3 regions of the Mesorhizobium sp. C432A genome follow, and region 3 is predicted to be linked to each of the others. Evidence: riboswitches for the same ligand, from Rfam matches in the RefSeq annotation. Region 3 holds a riboswitch; each other region holds the start of a gene.
What was found. Region 3 has a riboswitch for cobalamin ahead of NLY33_RS03235 (aromatic ring-hydroxylating oxygenase subunit alpha). Riboswitches for the same ligand answer to the same signal wherever they lie in the genome.

Region 1 (7,045 bases), 2.7 Mb from region 3:
TGGGCAGGTATGAACTGAGGAGTACGTTCATGCTCGGCTTTCCGTTGGCGGCCAATCCACTTTGATTACAGCAACCAACCCTAATGCGGAAGCGCGACAGTTTAACCGCTGAACCGTTTTAGGTGCCTTTGCTGCAACGCGGCGAGGGTTAGCGCACGGCTTTCAGCGAAGCAAGTCAAACCTTGTTCAAAAGACAGTGCTGGACGGCAGGCCGGGAAAAACTGGTCCGATCTCCTCCTGTTTGATTTCCTTCATCTTTCACTCCACTTTTGTCTCCTGACACATCTCCCGCCATTTGCCTGCTAGCATGACCGGAATCGCCGGCTAAAGTCGGGAAAATGGTTCGAGGCAAGACACTTTGACGAAGGACAAAATCTCACTCCCCGCGGCCAGGCGCATCGCGCTCGCCGCGCAAGGATTTCTCGATCCCCGCCCGGTCGGCACGCCCGATCGCCGCCACCTCGCCCGCGTGCTGTCGCGCACCGGCTTGCTGCAGATCGATTCCGTCAGCGCGGTGGTGCGCGCCCACTATATGCCGCTCTATTCGCGGCTTGGCCCCTACCCGCTGGCTTTGCTCGACAATGCGGCCATCACCCGCAAACGCACGGTGTTCGAATACTGGGCGCATGAGGCCTCGTTCCTGCCGGTCGAGACCTACCCGCTGATGCGCTGGCGCATGCAGCGGGCCGAGCAAGGCGACGAAATGTATCTCGGCCTCGCCAAATGGGGCCGCGAGCACGCCGCCTATATCGAAGAGATCTACCGCGCGGTCGCCGAGCGCGGCCCGATTGCCGCTTCGGCACTGGAAGGCCAGAAAGGTTCGGGCGGCTGGTGGGGCTGGAGCCACGCCAAGCACGCCTTCGAATGGCTCTTCTGGGCCGGACGCATCACCACGGCGCACCGCCGTGGCTTCGAACGCTTCTATGACCTGCCCGAGCGCGTGCTGCCGCAGGCGATCCTCGATCTGCCGGTGCCGGCCGCCGAGGACGCGCACCGCGAATTGCTGCGCATTTCTGCCCGCGCCCACGGCATCGCGACGTCGGGTGACCTGCGCGATTATTTCCGCTTGTCGCCGGCCGACATGAAGGGCCGGTTGGAGGAACTGGTCGAGATGGGCGAGTTGCTGCCGGTAAACGTCGAAGGTTGGGACAAGCCGGCTTACCTCTATAGGGACGCCCGCCTGCCGCGAAAGATCGAGGCCCGCGCCTTGCTGGCCCCCTTCGATCCGGTGGTCTTCGAGCGCGCGCGCACCGAGCGTCTCTTCGATTTCCGCTACCGCATCGAGATCTACACCCCGGCCGACAAGCGGCAATATGGCTATTACGTGCTGCCTTTCTTGCTCGGCGACAAGATCGTCGCCCGCGTCGACCTCAAGGCCGACCGGCCTGCGAGTGTCTTACGCGTCCACGCCGCCTATGCCGAAGCAGGCGCACCGCCTGAGACCACCGCACAGCTTTTCGAGGAACTAAAGGAGATGCAGGGCTGGCTTGGCCTTGAGCGCATCGAAGTGACGCCGGCCGGCAATCTGGGGCCGGCATTGGCTAGCGAGAGAGATGGCCAACCCTTGCAGCGTCTGTCATAGACGCCTCAATAAGCCTCGTAGGTTGTGCAATGGCATCGGACAAAGTGCTCGACATGATCCATGGCGCCCTCATTGCGCATGGAATAGATGCAGTCCGCAGAGATAGGGACGTCATGCTCCAATCGAAGCAGCTTCGGTTTGAGGCTGAGGTGTTCGAGACGAGTTCTGACCGGCTGGTCCTGGAAATCTACATTTTTTCTCCGCTGCTTGATGTTCAGCCGGTCATTGAATCCTTTGCTGGCTTCGGCGACACGCGCGAACAGGAACTGAACCAGGCGTTTGAAAAGTTTCTCCGTGGTGTTTTCCATGTGGCCATTGAGGGACTGGCCGATCACGTCTGCGAGAACATGCAGGCCGAAATAGAGCTTTGGCAGCGAAGCAGCGCCAGTTGGAAGATCTGGCGAAAAGATGCCCGCTGGAAAATCTATAGCGGCCCGGTCATTTCCCAGGCCACAACCGAGCTATGCTCGCTGACACCAGGCTATCCAGCATTCTATGCCAAGCTGGAAAAGCTGTTCACAGCTTCGGTACCCCCGGAAGCCATTTTGTCCGGACCTTTCTGGCAGGCTTGAAGGGCACGCTGATTAGTGCCGAAGTCCTTCTGGACAACGCGGTTTGGCATGAGGGACAGAATCTGGCTGTCGGTCATGACTGGGACTATAGCGATGGCTATCAAGCTATCCGACAGGTCATCCTGGCACTGCCGGAAGCCGGGACATGACAGCCCCTGCCGACATCGCCATGTCGTAGCCGTGCGTTGACACCGCTGCCTGCAAAAGCCTAAATCCGCTCCAGACGGTCCCCTGCCCGCAACGGCAAGGGCCAAGAGGGAATGCGGTGCGGGACGAAAAAATCCCAAATCCGCGGCTGTCCCCGCAACTGTAAGCGAAGAGCCAAGGCCGAAAGCCACTGGGTAACACCGGGAAGGCGGCTAACCAAGGCAATGACTCGCGAGCCAGGAGACCTGCCGTCTGAGACAAAGTATCCGATCGCCTGGCGGGTTTCCGGGCAAGGAGCACGGTTTTTGGACCAGAACAGCAGTTTTTCGGCTGGCACAACGGACATTGCGTCCGGCGACAACGACGCCCTGACCGGCGTGACCGTCATCGTCTGCGCCTCCTGCCGCGATGAGACCGGTTCCGACGCCCATCCGCGCGCCGGCGAATTGCTGGCTGAGGACACACGCCGCGCCGCTGCCGGCGATATCCGGGTCCGCACCGCCGAATGTCTCGGCAATTGCAAGCGCCGCCTCAGCGCCGCGATCCTGCGCGATGGCTGCTGGAGCTATGTCTTCGGCGATCTGACCGCAACCAGCGGCGCCGACCTCGTTACCGGCGCAAAGCTCTTCGCGACTTCGGCCGACGGCCTCATCCCGTGGCGCGGCCGGCCCGATAGCCTCAAGCGCGGCCTCGTTGCCCGCATCCCACCCCTCGACATGCTGAAGGACTGACGATGAACGCTTCAAACCCGGCCGCCAACCTCTCCCGTGTTCCCTGCACTGTCGTTACAGGCTTCCTCGGCGCCGGCAAGACGACGCTGGTCCGCCATCTCCTGGAAAATGCCGGCGGCAAGCGCATCGCCATCATCGTCAACGAGTTCGGCGACATCGGCATCGACGGGGAAATCCTGAAAGGCTGCGGCATCGACACCTGCCCCGAGGAAAACATCGTCGAACTGGCCAATGGCTGCATCTGCTGTACAGTCGCCGACGATTTCGTGCCCGCCCTCGACAAGATCCTCGCGCTGACACCGAAGGTTGACCACATCCTGATCGAGACCTCGGGCCTGGCTCTGCCCAAGCCGCTGGTCCAGGCGTTCCAGTGGCCGAGCGTGAAGAGCCGGGTAACCGTCGACGGTGTCATCGCCGTGGTAGACGGCCCGGCGCTGGCCGAAGGCCGCGTCGCCAACGACATGGACGCTTTGCAGGCACAGCGCGCTCAGGACGAGACGCTCGACCATGACGATCCTGTCGAAGAAGTGTTCGAGGACCAGATCGCCTGCGCCGATTTGATCATCCTGTCGAAGAGCGATCTGATGGACGCCCCCGGTTCGGCCCGCGCCAACGCCATCATCAATGAACATTCCGCCCGCGCGGTAAAAATCGTGCCGACTGCGCATGGCAAGGTCGACCCGTCGGTGCTGCTTGGCCTCGGTCTCGCCGTCGAAGACGACATCGAGAACCGCAAGTCGCATCACGACGGCGCTTTCGATCATGAGCATGACGATTTCGACACCTTCATCGTCGACATCCCCTCGATCGCCAATCCCGACGACCTGGCCAAGCGCGTCGCCACCGCCGCCGAACAGGAAAACGTGTTGCGTGTAAAAGGCTTCGTCGATGTCGGCGGCAAGCCGATGCGGCTTTTGCTGCAGGCCGTCGGCCCGCGCGTCAATCATTACTATGACCGCGCCTGGGCGGCTGAGGACGACCGCCGCTCGCGTCTTGTCGTCATTGGCCTGAAAGGACTGAACCGCCCGGCGATCGAGCGTATACTCGCCGGCTGATCCAAACCACGAGCCGAAATGCATATACTCACCACCACATCCGCCTCGCTCGACGATCTCGCCGAGCCCGTCGATCTCGGGCAGACGCCGGCGGATATCGTGGCGCTGTCCTTCACCGACAGCGACCTCGCCGGCCTCGCGGCGGCGTGGAAGGCCGATGCCGCCCGCCTGCCGTCGATGCGGCTGGCGGCGCTGCGCGACCTGCGCCATCCCATGTCCGTGGACCTCTGGATCGACAGCGTCGCCCGCCACGCCAAGGTGATTTTGGTGCGCATCCTCGGCGGCTACGACTGGTGGCGCTATGGCTGCGACCAGCTTGCCGCGACTGCCCGTGCGAACGGCATCAAGCTGGCGCTGCTGCCGGGCGAGAGCCACGACGAGGATCTCAGGCTGATCGAAGCCTCGACGCTGCCGCGCGAGGATCTGGACGTCCTGCTTGGTTATTTCCGCGAGGGCGGACCGGAGAATATGGCAGCACTGATGCAGCGGCTGGCGGGGTTGGCTGGGCAGGATGCGGCGGCGGCTGAGCCGGTCAGCGTGCCGAAAGCTGGTTACTACGAGCCTGGCCGCGGCGTCGTTGGCAAGTTGGATTTTGCCGATGTCGGCGTTCCTTCACACCCCCCTCTGTCCTGCCGGACATCTCCCCCGCAAGGGGGGAGATCAGCCGGCGCGGACCTCGGCACTTTTTCTGCCCAGCCGATAATAGATTCCTCTGCAACATCCCCGATTGGCGAAAGCGTCGATGAGAGCACAATCTCCCCCCTTGCGGGGGAGATGTCCGGCAGGACAGAGGGGGGTGGGCGGGAACTCGGCGCAGACAACATCAACTCTCCCATCATCCCCATCCTCTTCTACCGCTCGATGCTGCTGGCCGCCGATGTCGCGCCAATCGATGCCCTCTTTGATGCACTCCGCCAGCGCGGCATGAGACCGGTCCCGATCTTCGTCTCCAGCCTCAAAGACCCGACCTCCCTGGCCTTCGTCGGAACCGCGCTGGCCACGCTCAAGCCCACCGCCATCATCACCGCAACCGCCTTCGCTTCCGGCGCCGAACCCGGCGTCGAAACGCTCTTCGACCGCGCCGGCGTGCCTGTCTTCCAGGTCATCGTCGCCACCACCCGCCGCGACGTCTGGGACAACAACCAGCGCGGCCTGGCGCCCGCCGACCTCGCCATGCATGTCGTGCTGCCCGAACTCGACGGCCGCATCCTCGCCGGCGCGATTTCCTTCAAGGGCGAGAGCGAGACCGACCCGGCGCTCGGCCACCGCGCCTTCGCCAACCGCCCGGAACCGGATCGCGTGGCGCAAGTGGCGGACAGGCTAGCGGCGTTCACACGGTTGCAGCAGACGCCCCGCGCGACGCGTAAGTTGGCGATCCTCATTCCGGACTATCCGAGCGCGCCCGGCCGCACTGGCTATGCAGTGGGCCTGGATGTGCCGTCCAGCGTGCTGGCCATGCTGCATGACCTGAAGGAGCAGGGCTATCGCGTTGACGGGATTCCAGAAACGCCGCGTGCGCTGCTGGACGCGTTGGAGCGGAGCGATGGTGGGCTGGGGCTGGATGAGTATCTGGACTTCTCAAAGGATTTGCCGGCTGAGGCACTGGCTGCAGTCGAGGCGGCATGGGGTGCTCCTTCACGCTCCCCCTTGTGGGGAGGGTCGGTTCGCGACATTCGCGAAGCGGATGGCGCGAAACGGGGTGGGGGTAGCGGTGCACCACCCCCACCCGGCCCTGCGGGCCACCCTCCCCACAAGGGGGAGGGTAAGAGCGGCTTCCCCTTCCGCGCCGCCACCTTCGGCAACATCACTGTCGCTCTCGCCCCCGACCGTGGCCGCTCGGCCGACCGGCGCGCCGATTACCACGACCCGACGCTGCCGCCGCGCCACGATCTGCTGGCCTTCGGCCTGTGGCTGCGCAAATCGCTCCGCATCCATGCTCTCATCCATGTCGGCGCCCATGGCACGCTGGAATGGCTGCCCGGCAAGACGGTTGCGCTCTCACAAAACTGCTTCCCCGAGATCGCCACCGGCTCGCTGCCCGTCATCTATCCCTTCATCGTCTCCAATCCCGGCGAGGCGGCGCAAGCCAAGCGGCGCATAGCAGCCGTCACGCTTGGCCATCTGCCGCCACCACTGGCAGCTGCTGGCCTAGACGAAGGGCAGCACAAGCTCGAACGCCTCGTCGACGAATATGCCCAGGCCGACGGCCTCGACCGCCGCCGCCGCGATCGTCTGGCCAAGCTGATCGTCGACACGGCGCAAAAGACCGGCTTCGCCTCCGAAGCCGGCGTCGCCGGAACCGATGCGCCCGACGAGGCGCTGCGCCGCATCGACGCCTGGCTCTGCGACCTCAAGGATTTCGCCATCAAGGACGGCCTGCATATTTACGGCCGCGCGCCAGACGACGAACCCGACGCCATGCGCCGGCAAAGCGCCGAAGCCGAGAAGGCCGCGCTGCTGGCGGCGCTCGACGGCCGCCACGTCAAGGCCGGCCCGGCCGGGGCGCCTGCGCGTGGCCGCTCCGACGTGCTGCCCACCGGCCGCAATCTCTTCACCTCCGATCCGCGCACCCTGCCGACGCCGACCGCCTATGATCTGGGCCGATCGGCAGCGGAAGAAGTCGTGCGCGGCTACATGCAATCGCATGGCGACTGGCCGCGCTCGCTGGTCATCGACCTCTGGGGCTCGGCCTCGCTGCGCACTGGCGGCGAGGAGATCGCGCAAGGCCTGGCGCTGATGGGCTGCCGGCCGCAATGGGACAGTGCCACCGGCCGCATCACCGGCATCGAAGTGCTGCCGCCGGCCACGCTCGGTCGCCCGCGCGTCGACCTCACCTGGCGCATTTCGGGCCTGTTCCGCGACATGTTCCCGACCCAGATCGCGCTGATCGACGCCGCTGCCAACGCCGTTGCCGCGCGCGACGAGGACGATTCGGAAAACCCGCTCGCCGCCAGAACC
Region 2 (7,045 bases), 2.7 Mb from region 3:
TGCCGCTTCGCTTTGCAGCGTGTCCAGCATGCACACACAATAGCTGGTGCAGAACTCCGTGTCGCGCTGCTGTTCGCAGGATACCTGGCATTCCTTGAGGAAGACTACTTCCCGTGTCTCGACCGGCGCCGGCGCGATCTGCGAGAACAGCCAGACGCAGCCGAACAGCAGCGGCTGGTGGATCAGATAGAAAGCCAGGCTGTGGCGGCCGATGAAGGTGAGCGGCCTGGTCCAGCTTCCTGATCCCAGCTTGGCCAGCCGCGCCAGCAGGCCGGTGGTGGACGCAAACTTTGCCGCGGCGATGCCGAGAAGCACGGCGCCGAACCAGGGAAACAGCGGCACGTAATCGTTGGAGCGCGGGTTGATCGCCGACAGGCCGACCCACCACAGCGCCGGATGATCGAAGGCTTCGGATCGGAAATAGATCGGCCCGGCGATCACCACCGCCGCCACGACAAGCGCCAGCAAGGACGGCAGCCGCAAGAACAAAAGGCCGAGCAGGCTGGCCAGCGCGATCTGATGCAGGATGCCGAAGAAGATGAAGCTGTCCGGCGTGATGAAGTACGTGACCGCCGATATAGCGGCGGCCGCGACGGCGACCATGGCAAAACGTTTCCAGAAGCCGGTCCAGCGGATCTGCCTGCCATGCGCGAGAAACAGGCTGACGCCGACCAGGAACAGGAAGGTCGAGGCGATGCAGCGCGCATAGATCTTCCACCAGCCGACGGCGGTGAGGCCGGGATCGGTGTAGTGGAAATTTTCGAGATCCCAGGTGAAGTGGTAGCTCGCCATGGCGATCAGCGCGATGCCGCGTACGACATCGATGGCGACGATGCGCTTCGGTTGATCTCGCTTCAGTTGATCTCCAGGGGGTGCGGTATGGATGCTCATGGTCTCGCGATCTGATTCAGCCCCAAAGACGACTATCACGGTTGCACCGGACAAAAGAAGGCCGCCCTCTACGCTCCGGGTCGCGCCGTGCGGCTGCATCGCGCGGCGCTTTAGGCCAGAGCCGGAAAGCCTTTGGCCGAATTCGCTTTTTGCCGGGAAGGGGTCGGTTTCCTGTTACCGGCGGAGGAAGCGCCAGCGCAGATTTGGGCTGCGAGTCTGATTTGGGGATCAAATGTCCACCCATGTGCGCCATCCGATCTGGCTGCCAGCCCTGCGTCCGGCGGATGCGCGCACCTTTGCCTCGCTCTATGCGGTCGAATCCTTCGCCCGTGCCACGGTGTCGAGCGTCATCCCGATCCAGGCTTATGAGATTCTGCACAACGAGCAGATCGTCTCGATCCTCTACACCATCGTGGCGCTGCTCGGCCTGTCGGTGACCTTGTTCATGCCGATGCTGATCCGCAGGTTTGACCGGCGCTGGGTCTATACCGCCGGCGCCTGCCTGCTGGCGATGGGCTCGCTGTTCTTCGTCACCCACACGCTTGCCGGGCAACTGGCAGGCATGCTGTGCCGCGTGATGGGGGCGAGCGCCCTGTCGATCACGCTCAACCTCTACATCATGGACCACATCCGCAAGACCGATTTCATGCAGGCCGAATCGCTGCGCATGGCGTGGTCGATGCTGGCCTGGACCGGCGGGCCGACACTCGGCATCTTCCTCTACACACGCTACGGCATCTATGCCGCGCATGGCGCGGTCGCGGTGTTTGCGTTGGCCTTGCTGGCGCTGTTCTGGACCTACAGGCTGGGCGACAACCGGTCGATCCGGCCGGGCAAGACACGGCCGGCCAATCCGCTGGCCAATATCGGCCGCTTCGTAGCACAACCCAGGCTCAGGCTGGCCTGGCTGATCGCCTTCGGCCGCTCCTGCTTCTGGACGACGTTCTTCGTCTACGGGCCGCTGTTCATGGTGATTACCGGCGAGGGCAAGCTTGCCGGCGGCCTGCTGGTTTCGGCCGGCAACGCGCTGTTGTTCATGGCGATCTTCTGGGGCAAAGCGGGAAAACGCTTCGGCGGCCGGCGCACCATGACCTTCGCCTATTTCGCGATGTCGGCGACGCTGCTTGCGGCGGCCGCGGTCGGCACTACCGCGCCGCTGCTTACGGGCTTTTTCCTGCTCTGCGGCGCCTTCTTCACCATCGCGCTCGATGCACTGGGCTCGACCGCCTTCATGCGCTCGGTGCGGTCCTATGAGCGGGCGCAGATGGCCGCGGTCTACCGCACCTATCTCGACTTTTCCGAGCTGACGCCGCCGCTGGTTTATTCGGTGGTGCTGGCGTTTTTCGGCCTCGGCTCGGTGTTCGTGACGCTGGGCATTCTGGCCGCGGTTTGCGGCTTTATCACCTGGCGCTATCTGCCGAAGTCGCTTTGATCAGGAGGCCGCATGCCGCTCGCGCACCCAGTTGTGGAAGCGATGCAGATCATACTCCTCCGGCATCAGCACGCCGGCCGCGTGACGCATCGAGCGCAGGCCTTTCTGGTTGACCTCGCAGATCGCGGCATCCTCCTCCAGCACCTGGGTACCGAAGGCGACGACATTGTCGATGTCGGTCTCGGCGAGCGCCTCGGGCGCGAACAGCCATTCGGCGGTGAGTTCGGCCTGTTCGGGACCGAGCGGCATCAGTCGCACCGTCCTGACATAATCGACATGGCCGACGATGAACATCGAGGGCAGGCTGGTGGCATAGGTCTGTCCGGCCGCACGCTCGGCTGGCGTCAGGCCCGGGAAGACCGGGCCATGGGCGTGTCCGTCGCGCGACCAGGTCTCGGCGCCGGCGCGCAGGCCACCCGAAAACTCCGGTGCGTCATTGTCGGCATGGCGGACCCAGTCGGGGTCGTCGTGCCGGCTCATCAGGCCGCGGCCGTATATCGGCACCAGCCGAGACAGGTCCTTGTGGACGCCTGGGCAATGCAGGCACTCGTTGAAGTTCTCCCAGAAGATTTTCCAGTTGCAGTTCATCACCTTGCGCAGGACATGGCCTGATACCAGCGTTTCCAGCGGCCAGTTGGCGAGGTCGCCGGATGCGGGATCGAAGGAGGTCTCGGCGGAGCCGGCCGTCGCCTGCTGAAGGTTCACAAAGACAAAGCCGCGCCACACCGACAGCGCCACCCGGTAGAGCGGATGATCTGCCTTGTCGAAACCATCTGGCAGCGATTTCGAGGGAACGCGCACGAGATCGCCGCGCAGCGAGTAGGACCAGGCATGGTAGGGGCAAGTGATGAGCCGCGCTTTCAGCCGGCCCTCGCTTTCCTGGCAAAGCTGCGAGCCGCGATGCCGGCAGGTGTTGTGGAAGGCGCGCAACTCGCCGGTGTCGTCGCGCAGCACGACGATTTCCTGCGTGCCGACGCGGAATGTCCTGAATGCCAAAGGCTGGGCAAGATCGGCCTCGCGGCAGACGAGCAGCCAGCTTTTGTACCAGATGGCCTCGAGATCGCGCTGGTAAGCCTCGCTATCCCAATAGGCCGATGACGGTAGCGTCGGTTCGGCCCGGCTCAGGCCGTTATAGGGGTCGCGCTCGCTCGGGTTGGGATGCATGGCTGGCTTCCTATGAAGCGTCAGCCGACACCCCGGCAAATCGTTTGTCAATCAGAGTGCCGCATTGCCGGTTGCAGGCGCGGCGCATAATCATGTCGTGGACATGGGACATTCGGAATTGGGGGGATTCGGACGTGGCCGCACGACAGATGTCGCTTACGCCGGAGCTGGTCGCGCGCTGCTGGCGCGAGATCAGGGACCCCGGGCCGGATCCGGACGCGATGCATCTCGATGAAGCCGACTATGACGCGCTGCTGGATGAATTGCAGGTCGAACTCCCGGACAGCGAACCGCTATGGCTGTTCGGCTATGGATCGCTGATCTGGAAACCGGAAATAGATTATGTCGAGGACCGCGTTGCCTTGGCGCGCGGCTGGCATCGGTCCTTTTGCATGAACATGACGCGCTGGCGCGGCACCAAGGACAGCCCCGGCCTGATGATGGCGCTGGACCGTGGCGGACAATGCAAGGGCGTCGCCTTTCGGCTGACCGACAATAACCGGCGCGAGCAGTTGGGCCGGCTTTTCCGGCGCGAAGTCACGCTGAAGCCGACAAGCTACCGGCCGCGCATGCTCAAGCTTGCAAGCGAGGCCGGACCGCTCAGGGCATTGGCCTTCGTCATCAACCGCAACGGCCTGACCTATTCAGGGCCGCTCGACGAGGGCAAGGTCGTCGAAAGGCTGGCAACGTCCTGCGGGCACTGGGGGTCGGGCGCCGACTATCTCTACAACACGGTGAAAAACCTTGAAGAGCGCGGCATTCACGATCGCCATCTGTGGCGGCTGCAGCGGCTGGTTGCCGAGCGGATCACCGCGTTGAACCCGTAACGCCGCATGGCGCATTCGCGCTGTTGGCCGGCGGAATTTGGTTTGCCGGATGCGGCCGTTTCAGCCTATAGTCATGCATGTCGTCGGTTCCGTTAGGGACCAAGAGGGAATGCGGTGAGGGCTGACTTGTTGCCCAATGCCGTGGCTGCCCCCGCAACTGTGTGCGGTAGTCCTCTCCAAGCCACTGGGGATTTTTTCTTCGGGAAGGTGGGGAAGGGCGCTGATCCGCGAGCCAGGAGACCTGCCGGCGACAGGGAACTGACTTCGATGCCCTCGGGTGGAGGGCGAAAGGACAAGATATGAATTCCGCTTCCGTCTCCCTCGGCGCTTCCGTCTCCTCGCAGTCGCGCTTCATGCAGCTCGTGCTTAGCGCGTTTCTGGGGATTTTCGTCGTCGGCGTTGTCGGTTTCTCGCACATCGATGCGGTCCACAATGCGGCGCACGACTATCGCCATTCGATGGCGTTTCCCTGCCACTGACGAGGATCTGACATCATGAACCTGTTTCGCAACGTCGTGTTCATCGCGGCGATCGCAGGGCTCGTGGCCGGTGTCGCTCTCGCCTGCATGCAGGCCTACGCCACCGTGCCGCTGATCCTCAAGGCGGAGGTCTACGAAAAGGCTGGTGGCGGCCACGAGCATCAGCATGCCGCGGTGCCCGCCGCCAACGCTACGGACACCAATGCCATGAGCACCGCCGCGCCGGCGGAAAATGCGGTGAGCAGCGCAACACCGGCTGAAGCAGCCGCGCCGGCGGAGGACGAAGGCTGGGCGCCGGCCGACGGCTTCGAGCGCTTCGCCTTCAGTGTCGTCGCCAATATCGTCACCGGCATCGGCTTCGCGCTGGTCCTGGTGGCGGTTTCCGAGTTCGCCGGTGGCATCGGCAGCTGGCGCCAGGGCGTGTTCTGGGGTCTGGCCGGCTTTGCCGTTTTCACGCTGGCGCCGGGACTCGGCCTGCCGCCGGAACTGCCGGCAATGCCGGCGGCCGATCTCATGCAGCGCCAGATCTGGTGGTGGGCAACGGTGATGGCAACGGCGATCGGTCTTGCCCTTATCACCTTCCGCACGTCGGCGCCCCTGACCGTGCTCGCCGTCGTCCTGATCGTCGCCCCGCATATTGTCGGCGCGCCGCAGCCTGACAGTTTTGTAACGCCGATCCCGGAGGGCCTGCATCATCAGTTCGTGGTGGCGGTGACGCTGACCAATCTGGTGTTCTGGGTGGTGCTCGGCGCGGTTGTCGGCATAGTGCGCGCGCGCTTCACCGGCACCGCGACCAGCCTGCGCGACACCTTTGCCTGATCGCAGTTTGACCTTCATCATCGGCGGTGCGCGCTCCGGCAAGAGCGTGCATGCCGAAAGTTTGGCGACGGCGTTGCCGCCGCCATGGGCTTATATCGCCACCGCGCAAGCCTATGACGGCGAAATGCGCGAGCGCATCGCGCAGCACCGCTCGCGCCGCGGCGAGGGATGGGCGACCATCGATGCCCCGCTTGATCTTGCAGGTGCGATCGAGGCATTGCCGGACAACCAGCCGGTGCTTGTCGACTGCCTGACGCTGTGGCTGACCAATCATATGCTGGCCGATCATGATCTGGAGGGGGAGTGCCGGCGGCTGGCCGATGTGCTTTCGCGGCCGCGCGGACCGTGGTTCGTGGTCTCCAACGAAGTCGGACAAGGCATTGTGCCCGACAATGCGCTGGCACGCCGGTTCCGCGATGCCGCCGGCCGGCTCAACCAGCAGATCGCGGTCGTAGCTGATATGGTGCTTCTGATGGTGGCGGGGCTGCCGCTCAAGGTGAAATGAGATGACCGATATCGACACAAAAGACGAAGAGCGCCATCGCGCCAAGATGGCCAAGCGCAAGGCGGTGCAGGACGCCGAGGTCGCGGAAAAGACGGTCGAGAAGGGGCTGCTGATCGTCAACACCGGACCCGGCAAGGGCAAGACCACGGCTGCCTTCGGGCTGGCGCTGCGCATGCTCGGCTATGGCAAGCGCGTCGGAATGGTCCAGTTCATCAAGGGCAAATGGCACACCGGCGAGAAGGATGCCTTCGCGGCGTTTGGCGACCGCGTCGTCTGGCACACGATGGGCGAGGGTTTCACCTGGGAGACGCAGGATCTGAAGCGCGACATTAAGGCGGCCGAAGCCGCCTGGGCCAAGGCGCTGGAACTGATCGCCGATCCCTCGATCAGCCTCGTCGTGCTGGACGAACTGAACATCGCGCTGCGTTACGACTATCTCGATCTCGACAGAGTGGTGGCGGCGCTGAAAGCGCGGCGCGAAGGTCTGCATGTCGTCGTCACCGGCCGCAACGCCAAGCCGGCGCTGGTCGAGGCGGCGGATCTGGTGACGGAGATGGGCGTGACCAAGCATCATTTTTCGGCCGGCGTTAAAGCACAGCAGGGGATTGAGTTTTGAGGGGCTATCCTCACCTTTTACCCTCCCCCTTGTGGGGAGGGTCGATCCGCGAAGCGGATCGGGGTGGGGGTTCTCGTAGTACGCAGTCCCCCACCCCGGCGCTTCGCGCCGACCCTCCCCACAAGGGGGAGGGTAAAGGAAGGCGACGGTAAGCTCTCAGAACGTCACCGCGATAAGCACCGCCGACAGCAACCCGAACAGCCCAATCAGCAGATAGTCCGCCACCTGGTACAATTTCAGCGCCTGCCTGATGTCCTGGCTTTCCGCCGCGCGCCTACCGCCTTCGCCCATATAGGCGTCCTCGATGATGAC
Region 3 (7,045 bases):
TACATCGCCTCGCTCGGCGTCGACGCCATCTGGATTTCGCCCTTCTTCAAGTCGCCGATGAAGGATTTCGGCTACGACGTCTCGGACTATTGCGACGTCGACCCGATGTTCGGGACGCTCGCCGATTTCGACGCGCTGGTTGCGGAAGCCCATCACCTCGGCCTCAAGGTGATGATCGACGAGGTGCTGTCGCACACCGCCGACAACCATCCATGGTTCAAGGAGAGCCGCGCCAGCCGTAGCAATCCCAAGGCCGACTGGTATGTCTGGGCCGACGCCAGGCCGGACGGCACGCCGCCCAACAACTGGCTGTCGATCTTCGGCGGCTCGGCCTGGCAGTGGGACACCAGCCGCCAGCAATATTATCTGCATAATTTCCTGTCCGAGCAGCCGGACCTCAACTTCCACAATCTGGAAGTCCAGGACGCGCTGCTCGACGTCACCCGCTTCTGGCTGGAGCGCGGCGTCGACGGCTTCCGCCTCGACACCATCAATTTCTACTTCCACAGCCAGGGGCTGGAGAACAATCCGCCGCTGCCGCCCGAAGAGCGCAACGACCAGACAGCACCTGCGGTCAATCCCTACAACTACCAGGACCATATCTACGACAAGAGCCGGCCGGAAAACCTTGCCTTCCTCGAACGGTTCCGGGCGCTGCTCGACGAATATCCGGCGGCCGCCGCGGTCGGCGAAGTCGGCGATTCGCAGCGTGGGCTGGAAGTGGTCGCCGCCTACACCGCCGGCGGCAAACGCGTCCACATGTGCTATTCCTTCGATTTCCTGGCGCCGGAAAAGATCAGCGCCGCCAAGGTGCGCCAGGTGCTGGAAGCCTTCGGCAAGGTCGCCAGCGACGGCTGGTCGTGCTGGGCCTTTTCCAACCACGACGTGATGCGTCCGGCCTCGCGCTGGGCCGCCGACGAGGCCGACCCGGCCGCCTATCTGAAGGTTATCTCGGCGCTGCTGATGTCGCTGCGCGGTTCGGTCTGCCTCTATCAGGGAGAGGAGCTTGGGCTTGGCGAAGCCGAGTTGCAGTTCGAGGATCTGCAGGACCCCTACGGCATTCGCTTCTGGCCCGAATTCAAGGGCCGCGACGGCTGCCGCACGCCGATGGTGTGGGATGCAACCGCCAGCAATGCCGGCTTTTCGACGGCCAAGCCCTGGCTGCCGGTGCCGGGCAAGCATTTGTCGCAAGCGGTCAATGTTCAGCAGGGCGACGCGGCCTCGCTGCTCGAGCACTACCGGCGCTTTCTCGGTTTCCGCCGCCAGCATCCGGCCCTGGCCAAGGGCGACATCGAGTTCATCGAAAGCGAGGGCGACACCGTCGCCTTCACCCGCCGTGAGGGCAATGAGCAGATCGTCTGCATCTTCAATCTGGCCAGTAAGCCGGCCGAGGTCGATTTCGGCGGCCAGGCGCTGCAACCGTTGGCCGGGCACGGTTTTTCGGGACAATCCGGCACAGGTTCCATCCGCCTCGGCGGCTACGGCGCCTGGTTCGGGCGCATCGACTGAGTTTTTGACGAAACTGGATTTTTTGAGGAAATCCAGGTTCTCTAGGGAAATCACTGGGAGGAAATTATGGCCGATGTCACGCTGAGACAGGTGAAGAAATCATACGGCAATCTGCACATTCTCCACGGCATCGACCTCGACATAAAGTCGGGCGAGTTCATCGTCTTCGTCGGCCCGTCGGGTTGCGGCAAGTCGACCTTGCTGCGGTCCATCGCCGGGCTTGAGGAGATCACCTCCGGCGAGCTGAAGATCGCCGGCGAGGTGGTGAACGACGTGCCGCCTTCCAAGCGCGGCATCGCCATGGTGTTCCAGTCCTATGCGCTCTATCCGCACATGACCGTCTACGACAACATGGCCTTCTCGATGAAGATCGGCAAGGAAAGCAAGGCCGAGATCGACAAGCGGGTGCGGCAGGCCGCCGAGATCCTGCAGCTGACCAAATATCTCGACCGTCTGCCCAAGGCGATGTCGGGCGGCCAGCGCCAGCGTGTCGCCATCGGCCGCGCCATCGTGCGCAATCCGAAAGTGTTCCTGTTCGACGAGCCGCTGTCGAATCTCGACGCGGCGCTGCGCGTCGCGACCCGCATCGAGATCGCCAAGCTCAAGGAATCGATGCCTGCCACGACCATGATCTACGTCACCCACGATCAGGTCGAAGCGATGACGCTCGCCGACCGCATCGTCGTGCTGAAGGATGGCCATATTGAGCAGGTCGGCACGCCGATGGACCTCTACAAGAAGCCCGGCAATCTGTTCGTTGCCCAGTTCATCGGCTCGCCGGCCATGAACATCCTGCCGGCGACAATCGACAGGACGGGCAACCCGACAATCGTCAGCCATGTCGGCGGCCGCAAGGCAACGGTGCCGATCGCAACGCCGGCGTCAGCAAAGGGTGCGGCAGTCAGCTTCGGCGTGCGGCCGGAGGATCTGTCGGCCGCCACCGGCGCGGAATATCTTTTCGAGGGCGTGGTGGACTATGTCGAGCAACTCGGCGAGGTGCAGCTTGTCTATGTCGATATCGGCCGCGCTGACCTGCCGTTGGTGACCAAGCTGCCCGGCAATGTCGAGGTCAAGCGCGGGGCAAAGCTGCGACTGACCGCGGATGCCGGGGACCTGCACATCTTCGACGCCGATGGGCACTCCTTCTCGCTCAAGCCGGTGGAAGTGAAGGCGGCTTGAGATAGCTGCGTCGTACAGGCATGAAAAAAGAGCGGCGGGCCAGGCCCGCCGCTCTTTTTAAGCTTCGGCTGTTAGTTGTTGCCGAACCGATCCCTGTCGCTGCTCGGCGGGACGAACTTCTGTTGGTCGTTCGACGAGTTCAGCAGCTTGTAGACCGCCGAGTTGGTGCCGGTCGACGAAGTGCGAGTGGTGTCGACGGCAGCGGCCGGCTGGTTGGCGCCATTGGAGCCATAATTGTCGCTGCCGGCAAAGGCAGCGCTCGAAACAGCCAGCACGGCTGCGGTGGCAAGAACGATCTTCTTCATTTTAGTCTCCTGAATTTTTCTGATGCCGCCAGCTGCAGCGGATAAGCCCGCCACGTGCTGGAAACCGGCTTTTAGCGGCCGAAAAGGTTACGGTCGGCACCGTGGGCAGGCGCCTGCTCGGCTGGAGCCGACTTCTCAACCGAAGCCGTATGGCCACTATCGGTCGACGTAATCGCAGGCTGGTTGGCGCCGTTCGAACCGTAGTTGTCGCTGCCGGCGAAAGCGCTGCCGGAGATGGCCAAAACGGCGGCGGCAGCAAGGATGATCCTTTTCATTTCAAATACTCCTGAATTTTTTGGGATCCCGAGAGCGACGGGTTAGCCGCCCTTCTTTGGTCGGGATCAGCGATTGCCGTAGAGGTCGCGGTCGGCGCCCTGAATGACAGGCTGCTTGTCAGCGTGCGCCGGCTTCTGAATGGAAGCCGTATACGAGCTGTCGACCGAGACGGCTGGCTGGTTCGCACCATTGGAACCGTAATTGTCGCTACCGGCGAAGGCGCTGCCGGTGATCGCCAAAACGGCTGCGGCAGTGAGGATGATCTTTTTCATTTTTAGTACTCCAGTTTGTCTGTCCGTCTAGCGGCGTGTCTTGGGAGGAATTCGCGTCGTTCGGACAGCCCCGATGTGGGAAAGCCATAGGCTGGTTTCCAATCACGAAGTTGTTCCGTGTGGACCACGGTCCTGCACCTTGAAATTGTGCCAGGAAGTTCCTCTATGGTCATTTATCGCATTGTTTTCAGTTGCTTATGTCGAACCGAGTGGTTCGCTCCGGTGTCGGTTTCCGGGCCGTCGTTCACACCGTCCTGCACGCATTGTCAACAGAAACGAACCGTTCGGTTCGATTAGAGATTGCTAATAGTAACTTTTCGATACCGTTGAGCCCTTTTTGCCCCCGATCGAACTGGATCCGCAGCGATTCGAAACGGCGATGATGGCGTCGCAAGAAACGTCTCAGCTCTTTGACCGGCGGCGGGGGGCGTATGCCGCGCGTGTCGCGCCGCATGGATACGATGTCGCTTTCATGCCGACGTCGCGATCGCTGCCGTGATTAGATGATCGCATCTCAGGTGCCGCTTCGTGACGACGCAGCGGAGAATTGGGAAGCCGGTCAGAATCCGGCGCTGCCCCCGCAACGGTGGTGGAGTTGAAGTCGCAACGGGAGACCACTGGGCAAGAGCCTGGGAAGGTGTCGCGATGGTCCGCAAGGACAACTCCAGAGCCCGGAAACCAGCCCGAGATGCATAGACTCGACTGATCGCGGTGGGCGGTCAAGAGGTGGATAGTGCATGTCCGGCGCCGCGCCGGCCTGCGTCCGATCCTTCCTCCATCACCACCAAGTTCAGTCCTTAAACCACGAGGACAGAACTATGGATACGCGCAACGACATGCTGAGGCTCCTGAACGGCCGCAAGCAAGGCTTTTCGCTGGAACAGCCCTTCTACACCGACCCGGACTATTTCAAGCTCGACATGGAGCTCATCTGGTATCGCGACTGGCTGTTCATCGGCCATGATTGCGAACTGCCGAAGCCCGGCAGCTATATCACCGTGCAGATCGGCGATTATCCGGTGGTGCTGGTCCGCGACCAGAAGGGCAACATCAACGCCTTTCACAATTCCTGCCGCCATCGCGGCAGCCGTGTCTGCAACACTGAGAAGGGCATGGCGGCAAAGCTTGTCTGCCCCTATCACCAGTGGACCTACGAGCTTGACGGCCGGCTGCTGTTTGCCCGCCAGATGGCCGACGGTTTCGACAAGAGCCAGTTCGGCCTGAAGCCCGTCGCCTGCGAGAGCGTCGGCGGCTACATCTTCATCTGCCTGGCGAAAGAACCTGCCGACTTTGCGCCGATGCGCGCCATGATAGAGCCCTACCTCAAGCCGCACCGGCTGAATGAAGCCAAGGTCGCCTTCGAGAGCACCATCATCGAGAAGGGCAACTGGAAGCTGGTCTGGGAAAACAACCGCGAATGCTATCACTGCGCCGGCAATCATCCGGAGCTGTGCAAGACATTCCCCGAAGCGCCGACGGTGACCGGCGTGCAGGGCGCCGACAGCGATCCGGAGATGCTGGCGCACTGGGCGAAATGCGAGGCGGCGGGCCTGCCGAGCAAGTTCCGCATCGATCCGGCCGGGCAATACCGCGCCACCCGCGCGCCGCTGCTGCGCGATGCCGTCAGCTACACGATGTCGGGAAAGCGCGCGGTGACGAAGGACCTGTCCGACACTGTTGCCGCCGACCGCATCGGCACCTTGATGCACTACCACTATCCGACGACCTGGAACCACATCCTGATCGACCATGCGGTCACCTTCCGGGTGCTGCCGATCAGCGCCACCGAAACCGCGGTGACGACCAAGTGGCTGGTGCACAAGGATGCGGTCGAGGGCGTCGACTACAACCTTGAAGAGCTCACCCACGTCTGGACCGAGACCAACGACCAGGACCGCCGCATCGTCGAGGAAAACGCCTTCGGCATCCTGTCGCCGGCCTATGAGCCCGGCCCCTATTCGGAGCTGCACGAGGGCGGCGTGATCCAGTTCGTCGAATGGTACGCGGCCTTCATCGGCCCGCGCCTTGCCGAAGGCGGCCGGCCGGCGCTGCGCAGCGTCGCGTGAGCTGGAGCAGGCGAAGAGGGACCAGAGGATGAATGCGATGACGGATCTTGGGCTCTATCGCCATCTCGACCAGATGGCGCCGTGGAACGATAGGCTGCAGGTGCTGGAAGTGATCGGCGTCAGCGACGAGGCGCCCGACGTCAAGACCTTCACCTTCCGCTCCGACAACCAGACCTGGTTCCGCTACAAGCCGGGCCAGTTCCTGACGCTGGAACTGCCGACACCGGACGGGCCGCTGATGCGCACCTACACGCTGTCGTCGTCGCCATCGCGGCCGTTTTCGATCGCGGTGACAGTGAAGGCGCAACCGGGCAGCATCGGCACACGCTGGATGTTCGACCAACTGGTGCCCGGCTCGCACGTCAAGGCCTATGGACCGGCGGGCGACTTCTCGTTGCACAGCCACCCGGCGGCCAAATATCTGTTCATTTCGGCTGGCTCCGGCGTGACACCGATGATGTCGATGCTGCGCTGGCTGAACGACTGCGCGCCATGGACCGATGTCGGTTTCGTCAACTGCGCGCGGCGTGCCGAAGAGATCATCTTCCGCAAGGAACTCGAACTGCTCGGCGGCCATATGCCCGGCCTGTCGCTCGGCTTCATGATCGAGGAACGTTCCAGCCGCGAAGGCTGGTACGGCCATATGGGGCGCATCGATGCGATCCGGCTGCCCTTGCTGGCTCCGGATTTCCGCGAGCGCGAAATCTTCTGCTGCGGCCCCGATCCGTTCATGCGCGCCGTGCGCGGCATGCTGGATGCCGCCGGCTTCGACATGACGAAATACCATCAGGAGAGCTTTGCCGCGCCTGTGATGGAGGAAATTCCGGCGCCGTTTGCCTCCCCGGTCGAGGACGGCATCGCTGCACCTGTCGAAGCCGTGACGCCGATCCGCTTCTCGCTTTCGGAGGTCGATGCCGGCTGCGTCGCCGGCCAGACCGTGCTGCAGACCGCGCGCAGCTCGGGCGTGCGGATTCCCGCCGCCTGCGAGTTCGGCCTGTGCGGCACCTGCAAGGTGAAGAAGGTCTCCGGCGAAGTCGAGATGAGCCACAATGGCGGCATCCTCGACCACGAGATCGATGACGGTTTCATCCTTGCCTGCTGCTCGAAACCGTTGTCGGCGCTCGAAATCGAGGCTTGAGCCGGTCGACTTCGCCGCAACGGTCGCCGACGCAGGCGTTGTGTTCGCGGGTCTTTGTCTTGCCAAGCATAGGCCGAGTGATTTAGACGCACTTAGGAAGGGCTGGCAGACCGTGAAATCGGCGCATCCCTTCATGGGCGCATGGAACGGGGGACAGAGCGATGCAACAGCGGGTCTATGGGGTCGCAAGCAAGGACATCGTTTTCGAATCATTCGATGGCGAAGCCGTCGTTCTCGATCTTTCGAACGGTAAGTATTTCGGCTTTTCCGATTCCGGCAGCCGGGTCTGGCAGGCTCTGT

Region 1: linked by a shared signal. The riboswitch ahead of NLY33_RS16495 (DUF1636 family protein) and the one ahead of NLY33_RS03235 (aromatic ring-hydroxylating oxygenase subunit alpha) in region 3 are both predicted to bind cobalamin.
Region 2: linked by a shared signal. The riboswitch ahead of NLY33_RS16730 (CbtB domain-containing protein) and the one ahead of NLY33_RS03235 (aromatic ring-hydroxylating oxygenase subunit alpha) in region 3 are both predicted to bind cobalamin.

What each region holds. Positions count from the first base shown of each region.
Region 1 covers NZ_CP100470.1:3,411,214-3,418,258, reverse strand. The annotation lists gene NLY33_RS16510 (NADH-quinone oxidoreductase subunit A) at 1-31, opposite strand, end outside; gene NLY33_RS16505 (winged helix-turn-helix domain-containing protein) at 359-1,582, shown strand; gene NLY33_RS16500 (DUF6348 family protein) at 1,612-2,154, shown strand; gene NLY33_RS29510 (DUF6348 family protein) at 2,046-2,303, shown strand; cobalamin riboswitch at 2,362-2,568, shown strand; gene NLY33_RS16495 (DUF1636 family protein) at 2,607-3,032, shown strand; gene cobW (cobalamin biosynthesis protein CobW) at 3,035-4,087, shown strand; gene cobN (cobaltochelatase subunit CobN) at 4,106-7,045, shown strand, end outside.
Region 2 covers NZ_CP100470.1:3,457,301-3,464,345, forward strand. The annotation lists gene NLY33_RS16710 (acetyltransferase domain-containing protein) at 1-891, opposite strand, end outside; gene NLY33_RS16715 (MFS transporter) at 1,124-2,323, shown strand; gene NLY33_RS16720 (aromatic ring-hydroxylating oxygenase subunit alpha) at 2,324-3,487, opposite strand; gene NLY33_RS16725 (gamma-glutamylcyclotransferase) at 3,622-4,314, shown strand; cobalamin riboswitch at 4,382-4,577, shown strand; gene NLY33_RS16730 (CbtB domain-containing protein) at 4,614-4,793, shown strand; gene NLY33_RS16735 (CbtA family protein) at 4,809-5,612, shown strand; gene cobU (bifunctional adenosylcobinamide kinase/adenosylcobinamide-phosphate guanylyltransferase) at 5,605-6,117, shown strand; gene cobO (cob(I)yrinic acid a,c-diamide adenosyltransferase) at 6,119-6,733, shown strand; gene cbiB (adenosylcobinamide-phosphate synthase CbiB) at 6,890-7,045, opposite strand, start outside.
Region 3 covers NZ_CP100470.1:713,383-720,427, reverse strand. The annotation lists gene bglA (beta-galactosidase BglA) at 1-1,509, shown strand, start outside; gene NLY33_RS03255 (ABC transporter ATP-binding protein) at 1,576-2,688, shown strand; gene NLY33_RS03250 (DUF680 domain-containing protein) at 2,760-2,993, opposite strand; gene NLY33_RS03245 (DUF680 domain-containing protein) at 3,065-3,268, opposite strand; gene NLY33_RS03240 (DUF680 domain-containing protein) at 3,335-3,541, opposite strand; cobalamin riboswitch at 4,041-4,242, shown strand; gene NLY33_RS03235 (aromatic ring-hydroxylating oxygenase subunit alpha) at 4,360-5,607, shown strand; gene NLY33_RS03230 (FAD-binding oxidoreductase) at 5,645-6,745, shown strand; gene NLY33_RS03225 (PqqD family peptide modification chaperone) at 6,907-7,045, shown strand, end outside.